Linked DNA regions of Pleurocapsa sp. PCC 7327. The protein of the gene in region 2 binds, or shares a complex with, the protein of the main gene of each other region. Links are inferred from orthologs where the notes say so. Each region holds a gene or a part of one and is shown on either strand. Other genes may lie near its edges. The genes, in order: uvrB and pcrA.

Region 1 (6,983 bases), 1.2 Mb from region 2 along the record:
TGCATTCTTGTGGACTCGTCCTCAAGAGACGGAAGTCGTTCAAACGCGAGTATTGGAAGCCTTTAAAGATTATCTGCAAGCGTATCTAGATTTTGTCGAAAAAGCAGAACCCGTGACAGACAGCCAGCAACGAGAAGAGATTTTAGAGGCTCAACGGCGCTATATTGCCTATCGAGCTGCCAAAGATCCGGCGCGGGGAATGTTTACGCGCTTGTATGGAAGCGAGTGGACGGAGGAATATATTCATGGTTTTCTCTTTTTGCCCGATCCTCTCGCAAATGCTAATTGAGAAAATCACCAATCTAAAATTGATTGGCTTGAGCTTGTACGTTATCTAAAGTGCGATCGCGCCAAAAAACGATCGAATCATCAAGCGGTTGCAGCTTGGTTCCCGGATAATAAAATGCCAAAATCTGCTCGGCAGACCAACCTATATTGGCTAAATTATAGGAGCCAAATTGACTTAACCCTACTCCATGCCCGAAGCCGCCGCCAATAAAGGTATAGCCTCTTAATTGATTCTTTTCGTCATACATGGGTTCGAGATAAAATAGAGTGCTGCGAGGAGTCCCAAAGCAACTGCGAATCTCATTTTTGTGCAGTTCCAGCACCCCTTTATCAGTTTGTATCGCCATAGTGAGGATGCGTCCCGAAGGCGATCGCTTGGTAATTTCCATCCGCTGAATTGTCTGAAAATCTGCAAGGGGGTGTCTGCGTTTTTCGAGATATTCTTTTAAATCTTCATTGAGTTCTTGAAGAGTTCCTTTTCGATTCCAGCGAAATACTTTTTGTCCCGTTTCATTAAAACCCTCTTTCATGCCGATAAAACGGCGAAATGCTGCTTCATCTGCCAAAGATTGTTGGGACAAATTCCAAACTTGTCTGGGTGAATCGATGACGGGTTTTAGGTAAGGACGTTCTTCTCCATTCCAGACATCACTAAAGCTTGCCGTTATTCCACCCGTCGTTGAGGAATAGAGCGCATCGACCAACTCATTTTGATAGGTTAAAACTAATCCTTTAGTTTCGGCGATCGCGCGATCGGCTCGCGGATTGGTATTCGACAGTCCATAATACACTTGACAGTGTACATTTGCGCAGAGTTGATAATTATCTATCTGAAATCTTCGTAGATTTCGCAAAGCGTAGGTTCTCGCGATAATTGTCTGAGCTTTAATGGCATTGTCGGGAGCTTGATGTCCGATTTCGTAGGGGACGACTCCTCGCAAATAGGTTTCGAGCGGGACTTGATTGACTAGGGTAAAAGTTCCATAGGCATTCGGTTGCAGCCTCAACCTTCCGCCATAGATGCGGTCGTTATTTTTTCCTGCAATTACTTGGATGAGGTCGTTGCCAGCGCTAATCTCTAAATAATTTGGCTCGTAGCGCTTTCCGTTGACAGTAAAAGTCGGTTGGAATTTTTCAGAGAGAATTTCTGTTTCTAGATAGGATTGGTTGAATCCCCGCGCTCTGAGACTCTGCAATAGCAGGCGACGCAGTAGAGGATTTTTATAAATCTCTCGTTTTGCCCAAACCTCCCAGCGATCTGGTTGAGCAATTTCGACTTCAATTCCTTTAGTTCGCCATTCTTTGGCGCTATTTTCAGCCGTCTCGAAGGTAGAATAATTGCCAAGCACTACTCGTTCTGAGAACGTGGAAGCTTGCAAAGGCTGTTTTACTACTTGCAGTTTTACTTGGTTCGTTTTTAGGACTTGGGTTTGTCCGTTGCGATCGGTAAAAGTGAGCGTTAGGATATCTCCCTTTGTACTCGAAAGGGCGATCTCAGTATTATTTTCTTCGCCGAGTCGCTGGATGATGCCAACTTGCAGCTCAACATCTTTTGCTTTGACGCTTGGCGCCCATACTAAACCAAGCAATACGGGCAAGGTAAATGCGGTTAGAATCAATCGTTTGCCTGGTATCCGAGTCTGTTGTCGAGTGGTTGGCATATTGAAGCTCGATCGAACGGTTTATCCTAGCTTTTCATGATAGCCAACGACAAGCTCGTTTAGCTATTAAAAATACAACGCGATCGCCAATTAAATTGTCATAGATATTACCTGTCATTGGAGAGCGATGTGAGCCGAAGCGCAGCGTAGCCCTGAGCAACAGCGAAAGGGAAGTTCGCCAGGAACTAAAGTTCCTGGCTAAGAGTCAAAGTCCACTCAAGCTATCAGCCTAGAAATTTATTTCTAGGCATGTTGGTGGAAAGAGGCAAGCTGGTTGACTGACAAATCTTTGTCCCCTCATCCCTAAATCCCTTCTCCCCCAAGGGGCGAAGGGACTTTAGTCCAAAGTCTTAAGTGGAAAGCCCCTCTCCCGCTCTGGAAGAGGGGTTGGGGTGAGGGCGATTTGAGTTTTGTCAGTCAACTAGAGAGGCAAGATTTAAGCGATCGAGGTTTAGTCGCCTTAGTGTCAACCGATAACCGAATCTAACAACCTAACCTAATAACCTATCTCGCAGATGCTTAATTCTATCGCGATATTTGGCAGCTTCTTCAAACTCTAAATTCTTAGCCGCCTCTTTCATCTTCTCTTCAAGCTGTTGAATTAACTCAGGAATTTTTTCTAAAGGTAACTCATCTGAATGTTCCCAGACTTCTTCTAACTGTTGTGAATTCAACCTGCGAGAAATATCTAAAAAGTCAAGAATAGAATTATGCGATCGCGTTTTAATTGGCTGAGGAGTAATGCCGTGCATCCGATTATATGCCATCTGAATCTTTCGCCGTCTTTCTGTCTCTTCGATTGCTTTGAGCATGCTATCTGTTAAATTATCGGCATACAAAATCGCTTGTCCTCGCACGTGACGCGCTGCCCTACCAATAGTTTGAATTAAAGAACGCTCCGCCCGTAAAAATCCTTCTTTATCTGCATCTAAAATCGCTACTAAAGAAACTTCTGGTAAATCCAATCCTTCTCGCAATAAATTAACGCCGATTAAAACATCAAATTTTCCCTCGCGTAAGGATTGTAAAATTTCTATGCGCTCGATCGATTGAATTTCTGAGTGCAGATATTGAACCTGAATTCCTCTTTCTTGAAGAAATTCCGTTAAATCCTCTGCCATCCGTTTAGTTAGAGTAGTAATCAATACCCTTTCTTTCCGCTTGACTCTTTCTTTAATCTCGCCTAATAAATCATCAACCTGACCTTCAGTTGGACGGACAAAAATTTCCGGATCGAGAACTCCTGTCGGACGGATAATTTGTTCGATGACTCGTCCATTTGACTGTTCGATTTCCCAATCTCCCGGCGTAGCAGAAACAAAAATACATTGACGAACTTTTCTCCAAAATTCTTCTGCTTTTAAAGGGCGATTATCTGCCGCACTGGGAAGGCGAAATCCGTGTTCGATTAAGACTTTTTTTCGAGATTGGTCGCCATTATACATCCCTCGTAATTGAGGAACGGTAACGTGAGACTCATCTATGACTAATAGCCAATCTTTTGGAAAATAATCGACTAAACATTCTGGTGGTTCCCCAGGATTTCTTCCGGCTAAATGGCGGGAATAGTTTTCAACGCCATTGCAATAACCCACCTCTCGCAACATTTCTAGATCGTAGCGAGTTCGTTGTTCGAGGCGTTGTGCTTCTAATAGTTTTCCAGCTTTTTCTAATTCTTTTAATCGTTCTTTTAATTCTCGTTCTATGTTTTGACAAGCTTCTTCTAATTGTTCTTCAGGAGTGACGAAGTGACGTGCCGGATAGATATTCACCTTATCCAGACTTTGAAGGATTTCCCCCGTAACGGGATCGAGATAGCGAATTGCATCGATTTCATCGCCAAAGAATTCGACTCGGATGACTCTATCTTCGTAAGCGGGAACAATTTCTAAAACATCCCCTTTTAGTCGAAAGCGTCCCCGTACAAGTTCGAGATCGTTGCGAGAATATTGAACGGAAACTAAATCTCGTAATAATTGACGCTGATCGATTTCTTTACCAACTTCTATGGGAATAGCAGCTTTAAGATATTCAGACGGCATCCCTAAGCCATAGATGCAGCTAATTGATGCGACGACAATTACGTCTTTCCTCTCAAATAAAGAACGGGTTGCGGAGTGTCGCAACATATCAATTTCATCGTTAATCGAAGCACTTTTTTCAATGTAAGTATCGGTTACGGGAATGTAGGCTTCGGGTTGATAGTAATCGTAATAACTGATAAAATATTCGACAGCATTATTAGGGAAAAATTGCCTCAGTTCGTTACAAAGTTGGGCAGCAAGCGTTTTGTTGTGGGCTAGCACGAGAGTAGGCTTGCCAATCTTTTCAATAACCGAGGCGATTGAAAACGTTTTTCCAGTCCCCGTAGCGCCTAAAAGCGTTTGAAAGCGGTTTTCTTGTTGGAGAGATTCTACCAGTTGGGCGATCGCTTGGGGTTGATCGCCAGTCGGTTCAAAAGGAGCTTGCAGAGAAAATTGTTTCATCAAAAATTCGACGTAGGACTTTTCCCCATTTGGTAAAAATACAACGTTATCTCAATACTAGCGCTCATACCAAGCTTCTCGCTCGCGCCAGCGAGAAACTCGCGCTAGGTCATATTTGTCTAGGTCATATTTGTAATGACAACTCGATCTCGATCCAATGCTCAATTGTCGATGGCTTGGTCGTCTGGCTCTGGAAAATTGAGAATCGGCAAGCGATCGCCGCGAAAGACTTCTTCGCTGGCTTGACCTAATTCAATTAAACTTTGGGTTAGAGAACGAAAGGCTAACATACCGAACAGAAAGGGAGTAGTAGCCAAACTGAGCCAAAGGGAAGCGGGAAGGGGAGACTGACGAGAAGTTTTCAAGGCACTCTGTTGTCAATTAACTGACCGTTAAACCGGATTCTCTTCAATCGTACTAGAATTTTTTTCTATTGACGATCGCAAGGGTCTATTTTTCACTCGTCGGATGGGCAAGTTCGCAATTAAAGCCGTAATTCTTTGATCGCTTTCTAGGACAAATTCCATTTCATCGGAATCGATTTCTACATAGCGACCGACCACTTCTAAAATTTCTTGGCGCATGCATTCTAGCGCCTCTTGGCTCAATCCAGAGCGATCGTGAGCGAGGACAAGCTGAAGGCGGCGTTTAGCTTGTTCGCCGCTTTTCACTTGTCGCCGAAATAGTTTTTCCAGCAGTTCGAGAATCATACAAGCTATTAAAAATCCTTAATCTTAAAATAGTCTCCCGCGTCGATTTCTATGCGCCAAACAAACGGCGGATACGGGTAATGAGAGTATCGTGAGCTGCCATGAGGTCGAGAAAAGGGACTTCCTCCCCTTCTAAGCGTCTGGCAATGTTGCCAAACGCTAGGGCAGGGAGAGAAGGTTTTTCGTCGAGTACTAAGGGTTCGCCTTTGTTGGTTGAGATAATAATACGCTCGTCGTCGGGAACGATGCCTAGCAAAGGCACGACCAACAGGTCTAAAATATCCTCAACGCTAATCATTTGGTTAACCTGGATCAATTCCGGTTTGACGCGATTGACGATCAGACGGATGTTTTTGATATCTTCGGTTTCGAGCAAGCCAACTACGCGATCGGCATCTCGTACTGCTGCCATTTCGGGCGTAGTAACGATAATAGCTTCCTGTGCTGGAGCGATCGCGTTGCGGAATCCCATTTCGATCCCTGCTGGAGAGTCGATCAAAATATAGTCGTAGGATTTGGTTAATTGCTCTACCAAATCCTTCATTTGGTTGGGAGTGACTGCATCTTTCGTGCGGTTTTGCGCGGCTGGCAGTAACACTAGATTGGGTTGGCGCTTATCTTTGACAAGGGCTTTTTCGAGCGAGCATTCCCCTGCCAGAACATCTACTGCCGTGTAGACGACTCGTTGTTCCAACCCTAATAGCAAATCTAAGTTTCTCAGTCCGAAATCGGCATCGACTAGGGCGACTTTTTTTCCTAGTTGGGCGATTGCCGATCCCAAGTTTGCGGTAACGGTAGTTTTTCCAACCCCTCCTTTTCCAGAGGTGATGACGATAATATGACTCATATTCAGTTATCAGCGATTGGTAAACAGTAACCAGGTTATTAGAATTCGGAAGTCGGAAGTTAGTTATCAGCGATCGGTTATTTGATGAAAGGATTGGGGATTAGTTAGTAGGGGGCAAGTTTATCTAAAAATGCTAGAGATTTCTCAACAGTTACTGTCAAAAAACCTGTCCGTACAGGGTTATTGGATTAAAGGATGAAAGGATTTTGGATTGGTTAGTAGTTAGTAATTAGCAGTTAGTTGTTAATTTTCTCCCAACTCCCCCTTGTCTCCCCATCTCCCCCTTTCCCCTGTCTCCTCCCCTTCCCCTCTCCCACTCCCCACACTCCCCGTCCCTCATCTCTATCCTTCATACTTCGTCCCTTTCTCTACCCATCCTTTGGCTTTTTGAGAAAAAGAATAGGTTTTGGCAAAATCGATCGCGCCAGTAATGCGAATGCCTTGCGGGGTCATATAGGCGACTTCTGGCTCGAATTCCTTTGGCGCCACAGCTGGCGCTCTAGCAACGACATCGGCAATTCGGAGTTGGGTGGGTTCCATTCTCAATGCCATAATTCGACATTCGCGATCGCCCTTTACTCCCGCGCGAGCGATGCCTCGCAAGCTACCCCAAACGATAATGTCGCCGTCGGCTGCGATTTCACCTCCTGGATTGACATCTCCTACAAGGATTACTGTACCAGGATGGCGAATAGTAACGCCAGAGCGCACCGTTGTTTTTAAATAAAGCGGTTCGGCTAATGGCAAGACAATTTGAGCCGAATTAACCCCAAAAGGTTGGGTTAGGGTTTCTTGTTCTACCGAGTAGCCCGCAGTGGCAGCGGCTACTGCGGTTTGACGGCGACTGGTACGAACGCACTTTAGCAGAAGCTGTTCTTCTTTGAGGGCTTCCGCGATCGCCTGTAGCTGTCTGCCGTCGAGCAGACGATCTTGGGCGACGAGATAAACGACCGTTCCTGCTTGAGTGGCGCGATCGTTACTCTTGAGACAG
Region 2 (7,075 bases):
GACTGCGGAACGATTTTCAAACTCGAAGGCTGGACTTTGCAGCATGGTTTCTATAGTTTTGAGGATCTCGTCTTTGCCGAACTTGTAGGGCTTTCCTTTGAGAACCCATACCATTTCGCAAAGGACTATGTTAGCAATAAACTAGCAGACCAAAGCTATACACAGTGCTATTAAGGTGGAATAACAACCCCTAACCGATGAAGTTTACAAATACCTTTTAGAGTTTAAGAAACTGCAAGAATTAATTAATCGCCTCCGTAATGAACTCATAGCTGAGTTTAGCGACCCAACAACCGATGATTAACCAATATTAATTAATCAAGGAGTCAATTATGCAATCTGCTATTCATTTCAAAACTAAAGTCTTGCCCGGTCGAAAAATCGAGCTTGAACTTCCTCAAGCGACTGAAGGTGAAGATGTTAAGGTCATAGTCATCATGCCCTCAACAAAACCATCCCAATCTCGCCCTTCTGTCATAGACATCCTCGATGAGATCCATCGCCGCCGTCCCCACGGACGCTCGACAGAAGAAATAGATAGCTCACTCCAAGCGGAGCGAGAAGCATGGGGCAATTAAACTTGCCATTAAACGCTCTTGTGTACGTTGATACCGCTGTTCTAATTTACAGCGTCGAACTAGAATCTTAAGCCCAAAATAAACCCATCAAGAAATGCTAATGCCAGATTTAGCAAATTTATCTCTATTTGTTATTGCCTCCTTAGTACTTCTACTCACGCCAGGTTCGGCGGTGCTTTATATTATTGCCAGGCCTTTTCAGCTTTATAGTAGACTTGGGCTAATCTCACGCCAGGTCCGGCGGTGCTTTATATTATTGCCAGAAGCATCCATCAGGGACGCACGGCGGGACTTGTATCCACATTAGGACTAGAAGTTGGCACTCTTCTTCAAGTTATAGCAGCAGCACTAGGTATATCAGCTTTACTAGCTTCATCGACATTGGCATTTAATGTGGTGAAATATCTCGGTGCAGCTTATCTTATCTACCTTGGCATTGGCAAACTGCTAGTTCGCGAGGAGATCAATCAGGCTGAAGTAGATGAAAATTTAAATTTAAAACGTATCTTTTTGCAAGGAGTACTCGTTAACCTTCTCAATCCAAAAACATCTCTCTTTTTTCTCGCCTTTTTGCCCCAATTTGTCGATCCTTCCCAAGGTGCAGTAGCGCTCCAAATTTTATTTTTAGGATTTCTTTTCGTTACAATGGCAACTATTAGCGATGGGCTTTACGCTCTAGTAGCCGGAACGCTTGGACAATTGCTGAGAGGCAATTTGTGTTTCCTGCGAACTCAGCGCTATTTCGCAGGAAGTGTTTATATTGGTCTTGGAGTCAGTACTGTTTTATCTGGCTCAAACAACAATAAGTAAATCCTGCATCGTGAAAGTTAGCAATCCTTTGAAGTTGCCATCGAGTCAAAAACAGCAGACAACGGGATTTAGTTACCGCATCGGAATAACGATTCTCCTAGTCAGTGCTGCTTTGATATTAACTTTTGCCATTTCTTTATCTCTGGGAGCCGTCCATCTCAGTTTATCTCAATTGTGGCAAGCCCTATGGCATCAAGGCGATTCCGTTAACCAAACCATTCTCTGGCAACTGCGCCTACCCCGCGTAGTTGCAGCGATCGCTGTTGGTGCTGCCCTGGGAACGTCTGGCGCTTTATTACAAGGAATGCTACGCAATCCCCTGGCAGAACCCTTTCTCCTGGGAATCTCAGCCGGAGCGGGTTTAATAGTAATTACGATGGTGACGCTGGGGATTTCTCAAGCTTGGATTCCCTTTGCAGCTTGGCTGGGGGCGATTTTAACGACTGCGATCGTTTATTTTCTAGCGCGAACGGACAATGGAATTGCTGTAGAACGCTTAATTTTGGGCGGTGTTGCTATCTCTTCTCTATTTGGTGCCGTGCAAACTACCTTGCTCATATTATCCGAAGAAGGTCGCATCCAAACTGCCCTAAATTGGATTGTAGGCAGCCTCAACGGACGAGGATGGCCGGAAGTATCAATGGCGGGCCCTTATATCCTTATCGCTTTAATCTGCGCCTGTTTGTTAGGGCGTTATCTCAATGTTTTAAATTTAGGAGACGAACTAGCAGTCGGTTTGGGGATTAATCTGGGGCGATCGCGCTTATTAATCGGTGCTACGGCTACCTTACTCGCTGCTAGTGCCGTCAGCATGGCAGGACTAATCGGTTTTATCGGTTTGATCGTTCCTCACGCCATGCGTTTGTTGATGGGGGGAAACGATTATCGATGGCTAATCCCTCTATCTGCGGCAGGGGGCGCTTTAGTTCTATCCATTGCCGATTTACTCGCTCGTCTGGGAGCCGTAGAATTACCCGTCGGTGTAGTAACTTCTCTATTAGGTTCGCCTCTTTTTGTTTGGTTTCTCTACCGCCGTTCGTTTGAGTGAGATCCTCTCCCTTTCCCCACGCTCATCGAAGATTGCAGTTATTTTTTACTTTAAGCGTTAAATCTACTGCATCGGCGCTAACTTTGGATCGGTTGGAGGGATAATTTTTTGTTGCCCGAGATCGGAGAATTTAATGGCTAGCGTTGCTTTTTTCCCCGAGCCTAAAATATGGGTAACTTCTCCTTCTCCATATACTTGATGAACGACGCGATCGCCAACCGACCAATTCAAGTCACGATCGCTTAAAATTGCCCCCCCAGCAGGTTTGCCAACAATGAGACGACGCGAATAAATTCTTGGCTTGATATTGCTACTAATTAATTCTTTCGGCAACTCTTGCAAAAATTGAGAGGGAATTTTTGTTTCTCGCGACCCCCAAGTATAGCGTTCCTTTGCATAGGTTAAAAATAACTGTTCTTGGGCGCGAGTAACCCCAACGTAACAAAGGCGGCGTTCTTCTTCTAATGCTAGCGGGTCGTCTATGCTGCGACCGTGAGGCAATAATCCCTGTTCTAAACCAACTAAAAACACGACGGGAAATTCGAGTCCTTTTGCAGAATGTAAGGTCATTAAAGAAACTTTCTGTTGACCTTCTTCTAGATTATCTAAATCGGAAGCTAACGAAGCATTTGCTAAAAATCCTTCTAGCGTTGTATCTTCTGTATCTTGTTGAAATTGGAGAACAGCATTATAGAGTTCGTAAACGTTTTCTAGGCGGTTATCGGCTTCCTCCGTTCCTTTGCTTTTTAACTCGTCGATATAGCCGGACTTTTCCATGATTTGATGGAGGATTTCAGCCGCAGAAAGCGTCTCGATCTGTTCTTGAAATTCCTGAATGGTTTTTACGAATTTATTAATAGCTTTTGCTGTGCGTCCCGCTATCGTATTAACTGATGTTTCATCGCTTAAAATTTCCCAGAGGGGAATGCTTAATTCCTGAGAAGCGCTTATAAGTGACTCAATTGTTGCTTTGCCAATTCCTCGACGCGGAGTATTAATAATTCGCAGCAAGCTAACTGTGTCAGCAGGATTAGAAACGACTCGTAAATACGCTAGAGCATCTTTAATTTCCTGGCGATCGTAGAATTTAAATCCCCCGACAATAGTATAGGGAACGCTTCTCTGAATCAAAGCATCTTCAAAGGAACGAGACTGGGCATTAGTTCGATATAAAATTGCAAAGCTTCCCCAATCTAATTCTGGATTTTCTGCTCTTAAATGCTTCAGTTTATTAATAACAAATTCAGCTTCTGCTTGTTCGTTATCTGCTTTATAGCAATAAATTTGTTCTCCTAATCCTCGCGTGGGTTTGAGAACTTTCTCGATGCGTTGGGTATTATTTTCGATTAAAGAATTGGCGGCTTTAAGAATATTTTCTCTGGAACGATAATTTTCTTCTAGCTTGATCATGGTACGAGTATCTTCATCTGGCAAGCCATCTCCAAAATCCGATTGGAAATTCAGCAGAATTGTAAAGTCTGCCATCCGAAAACTGTAGATCGATTGGTCGGCATCGCCGACTACAAATATAGACCTTCCTTGCCAATTCCACTCGCTTTTTCTCGTCTCGCCATTGGTGGTAAGAAGGCGAATCAATTCGTATTGAATGCGATTGGTATCTTGATATTCATCGACTAAGATATGACGAAATTGATTGTGCCAGTAACCCAAGATAGATTCATTTTGTTGAAATAGTCTGACTGGTATTAAAATTAAATCGTCGAAGTCAAGGGCGTTGTTAGCGGCAAGTTGTGCTTGATATCCGTTGTAGACTTCTGCAATAACTCGTCCTTTGTAATGAGGATTTTCTTTGAGATATTGTTCGGGAGATAAGCCTAAATTTTTAGCATTGCTAATCTGATAGCGAATGGAGCGAGGGTTGAACTTCTTCTCATCTAAATTTAATTGCTTGGTGACGATATTTTTAACCAGGCTTTGTGCGTCAGATTCATCAAAGATAGAGAAATTTCGCGTCCAAATCCGTCCTCGTTTGTCTTGGTATTTGTTGATATCGTAGCGGAGAATGCGAGCAAATAAGCTGTGGAACGTGCCAATCCAAAGTTTTTTAGTAATGGTTTTATAAATGCGCGATCGCAACTGTTTTTGCTCGTATTCTGCTAATAATTCTAATCTTTGCCCGTGTTGTTTTTGCGCCAAATCTTGAGCAAAAATTGCCTCGATTCTCTCTTTCATCTCCCGCGCAGCTTTGTTAGTGAAAGTCACGGCGAGAATATTTTCTGGATCGACTTGGTGATGGCGAATCAAGTGAGCTATTCTATAGGTCAATGCCCTAGTTTTTCCAGAACCTGCCCCAGCAACAACTAATAAAGGTCCGCAGAAATGTTCGACAGCGCGACGTTGGGAAGGGTTGAGTTGACTCAAAAAATTGCGATCGGTCGTCATGAGTCTTCAGGAGTCAAAAAAAACAACAGGACACAGAAGCTACGCTACTCAACTATGATATTCAGTTTCCCACAATTAATTAGCAGCAAAAGAAGAGTTGGCTCATCAACTTCAGAACAGACGATAGAGTAAACCTACCTAGCCTATCATTAGATCGGAGAAAAATTTTCTTAATTGAATTGAAAAGTACTCATCAAAGTGGAATTTGTCTCTTAGAATAGAGATAGCGGAGACAAATGTTTCCGTTCACTCCTCACACCACACTCCGCCCGCTTTACATTCGGGCGGTTTCTTATTTTTAAAGAATTCACCCGATTGATAAAATAGGCAGAGGAAACTCCGTGCAGCATTAGCTGCGAGTGAAGATAAATGTTTCCTAAAATTATATACACTTTTGGTTGAAATAGAGCGAGTTTTCGTTATGGTAGAATCTGTAAGTATTCAATAGAATTGAGATAGAGAAAGGATTTTCGGTATGTCAGCAGCAGCTCCCGTCACAGATGCAACTTTTAAAGAACTGGTTTTAGATAGCGACGTTCCCGTATTGGTTGACTTTTGGGCACCTTGGTGCGGACCTTGCCGCATGGTGGCACCAGTAGTAGATGAAATTGCCGAACAATATGCAGGTCAAGTCAAGGTCGTTAAACTCAACACAGATGAGAATCCTAACACTGCCAGTCAGTACGGCATCCGCAGCATTCCTACGCTAATGATCTTCAAGGGAGGTCAGAGAGTGGATATGGTGGTAGGTGCGGTTCCCAAAACTACCTTGGCAAATACTTTAGAAAAATATCTCTAAACGATACTATTATTCTGACTAAGGGTGCGCTTTAGGTTGTCTAAGGCGCATTTTGCGCTTTTATATAGTCTTGTGCCAAAGAAACGTCGCATATCATTCGATACAACAATCTTTGAGGCAGAGATCCCATAAGGATAGAATGATAGTAGCCTACCTAACAAATATATGGCTGTATCCCATCCCCAAAATAACCTCGAATCGGCTTTCCCAGAAGAATTAGCGGAACTCATCAAACAGTTGCCAACCCTTAAATATGGCAAATTAATTCAGCGAGCGCTAGCAGTGCTAGTAAGAATCGCGGGGGAAGAAGTCGATCGCTTGGATTGGAAGATTCTAACCGCTGCATTAGAAGATTTAGAACAAGGATTTCAAATTTTTTATCCCTATCGCCATATTCGTAAGATAACTATTTTCGGTTCTGCCCGCATTTCTGCCAATAGTTCGGAATATCGCTTGGCTGTAGACTTTGCTCGTAGAATAACTCAATTGGGATTTATGGTATTGACGGGCGCGGGTGGCGGTATCATGCAAGCAGGTAATGAGGGAGCGGGACGAGAGCATTCTTTTGGTTTAAATATCCGCCTACCTTTCGAGCAAGAAGCGAATCCTTTTATTGCTAACGACTCGAAGTTAATTAACTTTAAGTATTTCTTCACGCGCAAGCTCTTTTTCCTCAGAGAAAGCGACGCTGTTGCCCTTTTTCCAGGCGGATTTGGCACTCAAGATGAAGCCTTTGAAACGCTGACCCTCTGTCAAACGGGTAAATATGGTCCCGCGCCTCTAGTGTTGATTGACGAACCCGGAGGCGATTATTGGCTGAGTTGGAACCAGCACGTTCAAAAAAATTTGCTGGAGAGGGGTTTGATTAGTCCAGAGGATATCAACCTCTATACCATCACGGACAACTTAAGCATCGCTTGCGATACGATTCGTAACTTTTATCAGGTCTATCACTCCAGCCGCTACGTTGGCAAACAATTTGTCATGCGTCTCAACTGCGAACTATCAGACGCTCAAGTCGAGCAACTTAATGAAGGGTATAGCGACATCCTCGCTGAAGGCAGAATTGAAAAAAGTAGCGCCCTACCCCAAGAAATCGGGAGTGAAACCGAGCATTTACCCCGTCTGGTTTTTCACTTCAACCAACGCAGCTTTGGGCGCTTGTATCAACTAATCAATCAGATCAATCGCATGAGTTATCTTGTCTCTGAAGCCGAGCATCCCGAACGTAAATGATTGTTGGCGATTGGCGAGGATGAGATCGCGAGAATCTAGAACTTATGCCAATTCTAAGTTTCAACGCGAGGAAGGGGTGAGTGGGCGATGCCCACCCTTGTATCTTAGGCTTTGGCTGTCTTTCGCTGGTTTTGGGTTTTAGTCAAGCCATTTAAGAACATCGGCACGAACTTCTCCACAAATTCTTGGGGATTGCGATTC

Evidence for each region.
Region 1: the proteins of pcrA (region 2) and uvrB are in contact, whole or in part, in a crystal structure (PDB 7EGT), measured with the Thermus thermophilus proteins. The link is inferred for Pleurocapsa sp. PCC 7327 from one-to-one orthologs. Residues at the interface, in WP_096412145.1 of Thermus thermophilus: His654, Arg656, Phe657, Gln666, Asp668, Glu669, Lys680, Arg681, Leu682, Ser683, Lys685, Tyr686, Ala687; in WP_096411307.1 of Thermus thermophilus: Glu23, Leu25, Arg26, Asp27, Gly28, Glu29, Arg30, Phe31, Arg55, Glu326, Asp327, Phe328, Glu379, Ser382, Gln383, His398, Gly400, Arg401.

Annotation. Positions count from the first base shown.
Region 1 is NC_019689.1:127,379-134,361, forward strand. What follows is about bases 1,939-4,857. They hold uvrB (excinuclease ABC subunit UvrB), read right to left. Parts: upstream 4,436-4,857; coding sequence 2,441-4,435; downstream 1,939-2,440. Other genes in these bases: PLE7327_RS00565 (SpoIID/LytB domain-containing protein), read right to left, coding at 1,939-1,949; PLE7327_RS00575 (hypothetical protein), read right to left, coding at 4,597-4,800; minE (cell division topological specificity factor MinE), read right to left, coding at 4,828-4,857. Outside these bases: PLE7327_RS00560 (phycoerythrobilin:ferredoxin oxidoreductase), read left to right, coding at 1-289; more of PLE7327_RS00565, read right to left, coding at 303-1,938; more of minE, read right to left, coding at 4,858-5,145; septum site-determining protein MinD, read right to left, coding at 5,195-5,992; septum site-determining protein MinC, read right to left, coding at 6,335-6,983. UniProt on the Escherichia coli protein: The UvrABC repair system catalyzes the recognition and processing of DNA lesions. A damage recognition complex composed of 2 UvrA and 2 UvrB subunits scans DNA for abnormalities.
Region 2 is NC_019689.1:1,305,668-1,312,742, forward strand. Bases 2,170-5,180 are described here. They hold pcrA (DNA helicase PcrA), read right to left. Parts: upstream 4,840-5,180; coding sequence 2,500-4,839; downstream 2,170-2,499. Other genes in these bases: PLE7327_RS05860 (iron ABC transporter permease), read left to right, coding at 2,170-2,436. Outside these bases: PLE7327_RS24745 (hypothetical protein), read right to left, coding at 1-114; PLE7327_RS05850 (hypothetical protein), read left to right, coding at 333-578; PLE7327_RS05855 (LysE family translocator), read left to right, coding at 822-1,388; more of PLE7327_RS05860, read left to right, coding at 1,399-2,169; trxA (thioredoxin), read left to right, coding at 5,315-5,638; PLE7327_RS05875 (LOG family protein), read left to right, coding at 5,804-6,874; PLE7327_RS05880 (ferritin-like domain-containing protein), read right to left, coding at 6,979-7,075. UniProt on the Escherichia coli protein: A helicase with DNA-dependent ATPase activity. Unwinds DNA duplexes with 3'-5' polarity. Translocates on single-stranded DNA with 3'-5' polarity. Initiates unwinding more efficiently from a nicked substrate than double-stranded DNA.